Regions from separate parts of the Pseudomonas sp. D5(2026) genome, predicted to be linked through region 2. Evidence: predicted binding sites of a transcription regulator. Region 2 holds the regulator's gene; the other holds the start of a gene.

Region 1 (3,411 bases), 1.4 Mb from region 2:
AGATTTTCGATCACAAGTGTATCTCGATCAGAGGATTCGGTTGCCGCCCAGTGTAGGCGGCCAATATGTACTGTTTAAGGCTCAGCGGGCCCGGCGGTCGGGAGGGCGATGGCGAATACTGCCGCCATACAGCCCCGGCATCTTATGTCGGACGATAAACACGCACATTGGCATGTCCCTCACTGAGCAGGTGGTGTGCGTGCAAACGGCTCATCACACCCTTGTCGCAATACAGCAAGTACTGGCGCGTAGGGTCCAGATGCTTGAACTTGCTGTTGATGGCGTAGAACGGCATGGCCTGGACCTCGATACCTTCCAGCACCAGAGGTTCGTCTTCCTGGGCATCGGGGTGGCGAATGTCGATGACGATCTGGCCAGGCAGCGCCTCGGCCACTTCCTCGATTTCAATGTCCTTGCCCAGCTCATCGATCACATGATCGATGGAAATGAACTTGGCGCGCTCAAGAGCGCGCTCCAGTACGGCCATGTCGAACTGTTTTTCTTCGTGCTCCATGCGGTGACGCTTGGCATGGGTGGTCGGGTTTACCGAGATCACGCCGCAGTATTCCGGCATGTGCTTGGCAAAGTCCGCGGTACCGATTTCGGTGGCCTGGTCGATGATGTCCTGCTTGTGGCTGGCCAGCAGCGGGCGCAGCACCAGCTTGTCGGTGGCCGAGTCGATGATCGACAGGTTCGGCAAGGTCTGGCTGGACACCTGGGAAATCGCTTCGCCTGTCACCAGCGCGTCGATCTGCAGGCGGTCGGCCATATGGGCGGCGCCTCGCAGCATCATGCGCTTGAGTGTCACGCCCATGTAGCTGTTGTCGACCTTGTTGAGGATTTCGCCAACCACTTCTTCGAACGGCACGCTGATGAACAGTACACGCTGGCTGCTGCCGTACTTCTTCCACAGGTAGTGGGCCACTTCCATCACGCCCAGCTCGTGGGCACGGCCGCCGAGGTTGAAGAAGCAGAAGTGGGTCATCAGGCCGCGGCGCATCATCTGGTAGGCCGCAACGGTGGAGTCGAAACCACCGGACATCAGCACCAGGGTCTGCTCCAAGGCGCCCAGCGGATAACCGCCGATGCCGTTGTGCTGGTTGTGGATCACGTACAGGCGCTGGTCGCGGATTTCGATGCGCACCAGCACTTCAGGCTTTTTCAGCTCGATCCCGGCGGCGCCACACTGCTGGCGCAGTTGGCTGCCGACATAACGGTCGACATCCATCGAGGTGAAGTCATGGTGGCCACCGCGCTTGCAGCGCACGGCGAAGTGCTTGCCGGCCAGCAGGTGGCCGAAGTGGTGCTTGCACTTGGCGACGATGTCGTCGAAGTCCCCCAGCGGGTATTCCTCAACCTGCAGGAAGTGGGTGATACCCGGCGTGCAGGTGAGGCGTTCGATCATCTCGCGCTGGACTTTTTCGTCTTCGACGCGGGTAACCACTTCGAGATTGTCCCAGACACCATCTACCGCGAGCTCAGGGTCGAGATCCTTGAGCACGTTGCGGATGTTCTTGCCAAGCTGGCGGATGAAGCGCTTGCGCACCGGCCGGCTTTTGATGGTGATTTCTGGGAAGACTTTGACGATAAGTTTCATTGGTTAACAGCGCGCGCAGGGCCTGCCGAAAATGAGGGGCGCGAATTATATCGGAAATTGCTCAGGATTTGACCAACTTTTGATCAGAAGCTTTGAGATAAATGTCAGAGCCGGATTTTTTGGTGCCCGTGAGACCGAGCGCCGCCCGCGCGGCGCATCGCGAGCTGCGCTCGCTCCTACGTCTGTTTCGGGCCAGTTACGCCTGCGACAGGCGCGCGCGACCGCCTTGTTTGTACGACGCGATATCGCGCCATGCGCCAAGGCGTTCGCGCGCAAATCCCCCAGAAATAATTGGCCCGAAACAGATGTAGGAGCGAGCTTGCTCGCGATGCGCCGCGCGGGCGGCGCTCGGTCTCACGGGCACCACAAAAACCAAGGCGTGCACCCTAATGGTGCGCCACCTCCAAAATTCGCATCTTAAGAGTGCACTTTCTCAGCCTACCCCAACGCCAAATGCCCGCAAACGCCCCCTTTTATCCCAACCTCGCCATTTTCGGGCACTGGCATGCAATTTGCTCCCTTGTGAGGCAGGTAAGCTTGGCCGACTATCCGCGCCCGGCAACACCCTTTTTCCAGGGCAGCGGCCCACCGCGCTCTAGACCATCCGGAGGACAACATGTCGAAGTCGGTTCAACTCATCAAAGATCATGACGTCAAGTGGATTGATCTGCGTTTCACGGACACCAAAGGCACTCAGCACCACGTGACCATGCCGTCGCGTGATGCGCTGGACGAAGACTTCTTCGAAGTCGGCAAGATGTTCGACGGTTCCTCCATCGCTGGCTGGAAAGGCATCGAAGCCTCCGACATGATCCTGATGCCGGTTGACGAAACCGCCGTTCTGGATCCGTTCACCGAAGAGCCAACCCTGATCATTACCTGCGACATCGTCGACCCGTCGAGCATGCAGGGCTACGATCGCGACCCACGTGCAATCGCCAAGCGCGCCGAAGAGTACCTGAAGAGCACCGGCATCGGTGACACCGTATTCGCCGGCCCAGAGCCTGAGTTCTTCATCTTCGACGAAGTGAAGTTCCAGTCGGACATCTCCGGCTCGATGTTCAAGATCTTCTCCGAGCAGGGCTCGTGGATGACCGGCGCTGACGTGGAAGGCGGCAACAAAGGCCACCGTCCAGGCGTGAAAGGCGGCTACTTCCCGGTTCCGCCGTTCGACCACGACCACGAAATCCGTACTGCCATGTGCAACGCTCTGGAAGAAATGGGCCAGACCGTTGAAGTTCACCACCACGAAGTGGCGACTGCCGGCCAGAACGAAATCGGCGTCAAGTTCAACACCCTGGTGAAGAAGGCTGACGAAGTACAGGCGCTGAAATACGTCGTGCACAACGTTGCCGACGCTTACGGCCGTACCGCCACCTTCATGCCGAAGCCACTGTACGGCGACAACGGCTCGGGCATGCACGTGCACATGTCGATCTGGAAAGACGGCAAGAACACCTTCTCGGGTGAAGGCTATGCCGGCCTGTCCGACACCGCTCTGTACTTCATCGGCGGTATCATCAAGCACGGTAAGGCCCTGAACGGCTTCACCAACCCGTCGACCAACTCCTACAAGCGTCTGGTTCCAGGCTTCGAAGCCCCGGTAATGCTGGCCTACTCGGCTCGCAACCGTTCCGCCTCGATCCGTATTCCTTACGTTGGCAGCCCGAAAGCCCGCCGTATCGAAGCACGCTTCCCGGACCCATCGGCCAACCCGTACCTGGCCTTCGCGGCCCTGCTGATGGCTGGCCTGGACGGCATCCAGAACAAGATCCACCCAGGCGACGCGGCCGACAAGAACCTGTACGACCTGC
Region 2 (3,411 bases):
GCCTACTTCGAGCAGCAGCAGAGCGCAGCCAAGCCGGACAAGATGAAAGGCTGGGGCGTGACCATCCAGTACCAGGCGCAGAAGGACCTGGTAATTCTCACCGACCGCGCCAAGGTCGAGAACGAAGGCAACACCACCGAAGGCGAAAAGATCGTCTACAACACCCAGACCCAGGTGGCGACCGCCGGTCGCGGTAGCAACGTGACAACACCACGTCAGCGTATCGACATGGTGATCCAGCCCAAGAAGAAGGCCGAGTAAATGGCAACCCTCAAAGCCCAGCACCTGGCAAAGAGCTACAAGGGGCGGCAGGTAGTACGTGATGTCAGCCTGTCGATCGACAGCGGCCAGATCGTCGGCCTGCTCGGCCCCAACGGCGCCGGCAAGACCACTTGCTTCTACATGATTGTCGGGCTGGTCCAGGCCGAACAGGGCCGAGTACTGATCGACAACCTCGATGTGAGCCACCAGCCCATGCACGGCCGCGCCCGCGCCGGCATCGGCTACCTGCCGCAGGAGGCCTCGATCTTCCGCAAGCTGTCGGTAGCCGACAACATCATGGCCATCCTCGAGACCCGCAAGGATCTCGACCGGGACGGCCGCCGCAAAGAGCTGGAAAGCCTGCTGCAGGAGTTCCACATCAGCCACATCCGCGACAACCTCGGCATGAGCCTGTCCGGTGGCGAACGCCGCCGCGTCGAGATTGCCCGCGCCCTGGCGACAGCGCCCAAGTTCATCCTGCTGGACGAACCGTTCGCCGGTGTCGACCCGATTTCGGTTGGCGACATCAAGCAGATCATCCACCACCTCAAGGCCAAGGGTATCGGTGTACTGATTACCGACCACAACGTGCGTGAAACGCTGGATATCTGCGAAACCGCTTACATCGTCAACGATGGCCGACTGATCGCTGAAGGCGACGCAGAAACCATCCTGGCAAACGATCTGGTCAAAGAAGTTTACCTGGGCCATGAGTTCCGCCTCTGACCCGGCAAGCGCCTGAAGTACTGGCTAACAGCCGTGAGACTGCGGGTAAAGTTGTTACGGTACTCTAGGCAAACGCTACAATTTAAGGCATAAAACTTGCTTGATCTGGCGCTCCGGCGCCCTCGTGTAGTGGATGGCGCATGCGCGCCGGCGAACAAGGTATTAAGCCCCTGCCATGAAACCATCGCTCGTCCTAAAAATGGGCCAGCAACTGACGATGACTCCTCAGTTGCAACAGGCCATCCGCCTGCTCCAGCTCTCAACCCTGGACCTCCAACAGGAAATCCAGGAAGCGCTGGAGTCGAACCCGATGCTCGAACGTCAGGAAGACGGCGAAGACTTCGACAACAGCGACCCGATGGCCGACAACGCCGAGAACAAGCCGGCCGCCGAAGTTCAGGACAACAGCTTCCAGGAAAGCGCCGTCAGCGCCGACAACCTGGAAGACGGTGAGTGGAGCGAGCGCATCCCCAACGAGCTCCCGGTCGATACCGCCTGGGAAGACATCTACCAGACCAGCGCCAGCAGCCTGCCGAGCAACGATGACGACGAGTGGGACTTCACCACACGCACATCGGCCGGCGAGAGCCTGCAAAGCCACCTGCTGTGGCAGTTGAACCTGGCGCCGATGTCCGACACCGACCGCTTGATTGCCGTCACCCTGATCGACAGCATCAACGGGCAGGGCTACCTGGAAGACACCCTCGAAGAAATCTGCGCCGGTTTCGACCCGGAGCTGGATATCGAGCTGGACGAGGTCGAAGCAGTACTGCACCGCATCCAGCAGTTCGAGCCGGCTGGCGTCGGTGCTCGCAACCTCGGCGAATGCCTGTTGCTGCAACTGCGCCAACTGCCCGCTACAACCCCGTGGATGACCGAAGCCAAGCGTCTGGTCACCGATTTCATCGACCTGCTCGGCAGCCGTGACTACAGCCAGCTGATGCGGCGGATGAAAATCAAGGAAGACGAGCTGCGCCAGGTCATCGAACTGGTGCAAAGCCTTAACCCGCGCCCTGGTTCGCAGATCGAGTCCAGCGAGCCCGAGTACGTGGTGCCCGACGTCATCGTGCGCAAGGACAGCGACCGTTGGCTGGTAGAGCTGAACCAGGAAGCCATCCCACGCCTGCGCGTCAACCCGCAGTACGCCGGCTTCGTGCGACGTGCCGACACCAGCGCCGACAACACCTTCATGCGCAACCAGCTACAGGAAGCGCGCTGGTTCATCAAGAGCCTGCAAAGCCGTAACGAAACCCTGATGAAGGTGGCCACGCAGATCGTCGAGCACCAGCGCGGCTTCCTCGACCACGGCGACGAAGCGATGAAGCCGTTGGTACTGCATGACATTGCCGAAGCAGTAGGCATGCACGAATCGACCATCTCGCGGGTTACCACGCAGAAATACATGCACACCCCGCGCGGTATCTACGAACTGAAATACTTTTTCTCCAGCCATGTCAGCACCTCCGAAGGCGGAGAATGCTCGTCCACGGCGATCCGCGCGATCATCAAGAAACTGGTTGCGGCGGAAAATCAGAAAAAGCCATTGAGTGACAGCAAGATCGCTGGTTTACTGGAGGCACAAGGCATCCAGGTAGCCCGTCGCACCGTCGCCAAGTACCGCGAGTCCCTCGGCATCGCACCGTCGAGCGAACGCAAGCGACTGATGTAGCCCCTGAGATGAGCCACAGCGTTTTCGTGGCAGGTGCAAGACCTGCCTCTTTATGCACGGGCAACAAAGGAGAAGCTGTATGCAAGTCAATATCAGTGGACAGCATGTAGAAGTCACCCAGCCACTGCGCGATTACGTGCTTGAAAAGCTCGCCCGCGTGGAGAGTCACTTCGACAAGATCACCAACGTGCAGGTAATCATGAAAGTCGAGAAGCTTCAGCAGAAGGTCGAGGCGACCCTGCAGATTCCCGGCGGCGAAGTGGTAGCCAACGCCGAACACGAAGACATGTATGCAGCGATCGATGCCTTGGCCGACAAGCTCGACCGCCAACTGAAAAAACACAAGGAAAAACAGCAAAGCCTGCTGCAAGGTGCAGCTGCCCGCTGATCCCCCTCATCCATGATCCGACTTGAAACCATCCTGACCCCCGGCCGTTCCCTCGTGAACGTGCCGGGCGGCAGCAAGAAGCGCGCCCTGGAAAAGGTCGCCACTGTCATCGCCGACCAAGTGCCAGAACTGGAGATGCAGGACGTCTTCGAAAAACTGGTAGCCCGGGAAAAGCTCGGCTCTACCGGATTCGGCAATGGCATCGCCATCCCGCACTGCCGCCTTGAAGGATGCTCAGCTCCAGTCAGCGCTCTGCTGCACCTGGAAGCCCCTATTGATTACGACGCCATCGATGGCGCGCCAGTGGACCTGCTGTTTGTGCTGCTGGTGCCCGAAGCGGCCACCGATGCCCATCTTGAGCTATTGC

What was found. The regulator sigma-54, encoded in region 2, starts transcription at its own class of promoters, with help from an activator protein. The targets are predictions, from matches to a motif close to ANTGGCATNNANNTTGCTNT.
Region 1: a site for sigma-54 is predicted at 2,097-2,116, ahead of glnA (type I glutamate--ammonia ligase). Genes of this name have one in related genera too.

Annotation. Positions count from the first base shown of each region.
Region 1 covers NZ_CM173421.1:5,217,242-5,220,652, forward strand. The annotation lists gene typA (translational GTPase TypA) at 1-14, opposite strand, end outside; gene thiI (tRNA uracil 4-sulfurtransferase ThiI) at 143-1,597, opposite strand; gene glnA (type I glutamate--ammonia ligase) at 2,214-3,411, shown strand, end outside.
Region 2 covers NZ_CM173421.1:983,634-987,044, reverse strand. The annotation lists gene lptA (lipopolysaccharide transport periplasmic protein LptA) at 1-261, shown strand, start outside; gene lptB (LPS export ABC transporter ATP-binding protein) at 262-987, shown strand; gene AC3B5Q_RS04585 (RNA polymerase factor sigma-54) at 1,163-2,656, shown strand; gene hpf (ribosome hibernation-promoting factor, HPF/YfiA family) at 2,736-3,044, shown strand; gene ptsN (PTS IIA-like nitrogen regulatory protein PtsN) at 3,057-3,411, shown strand, end outside.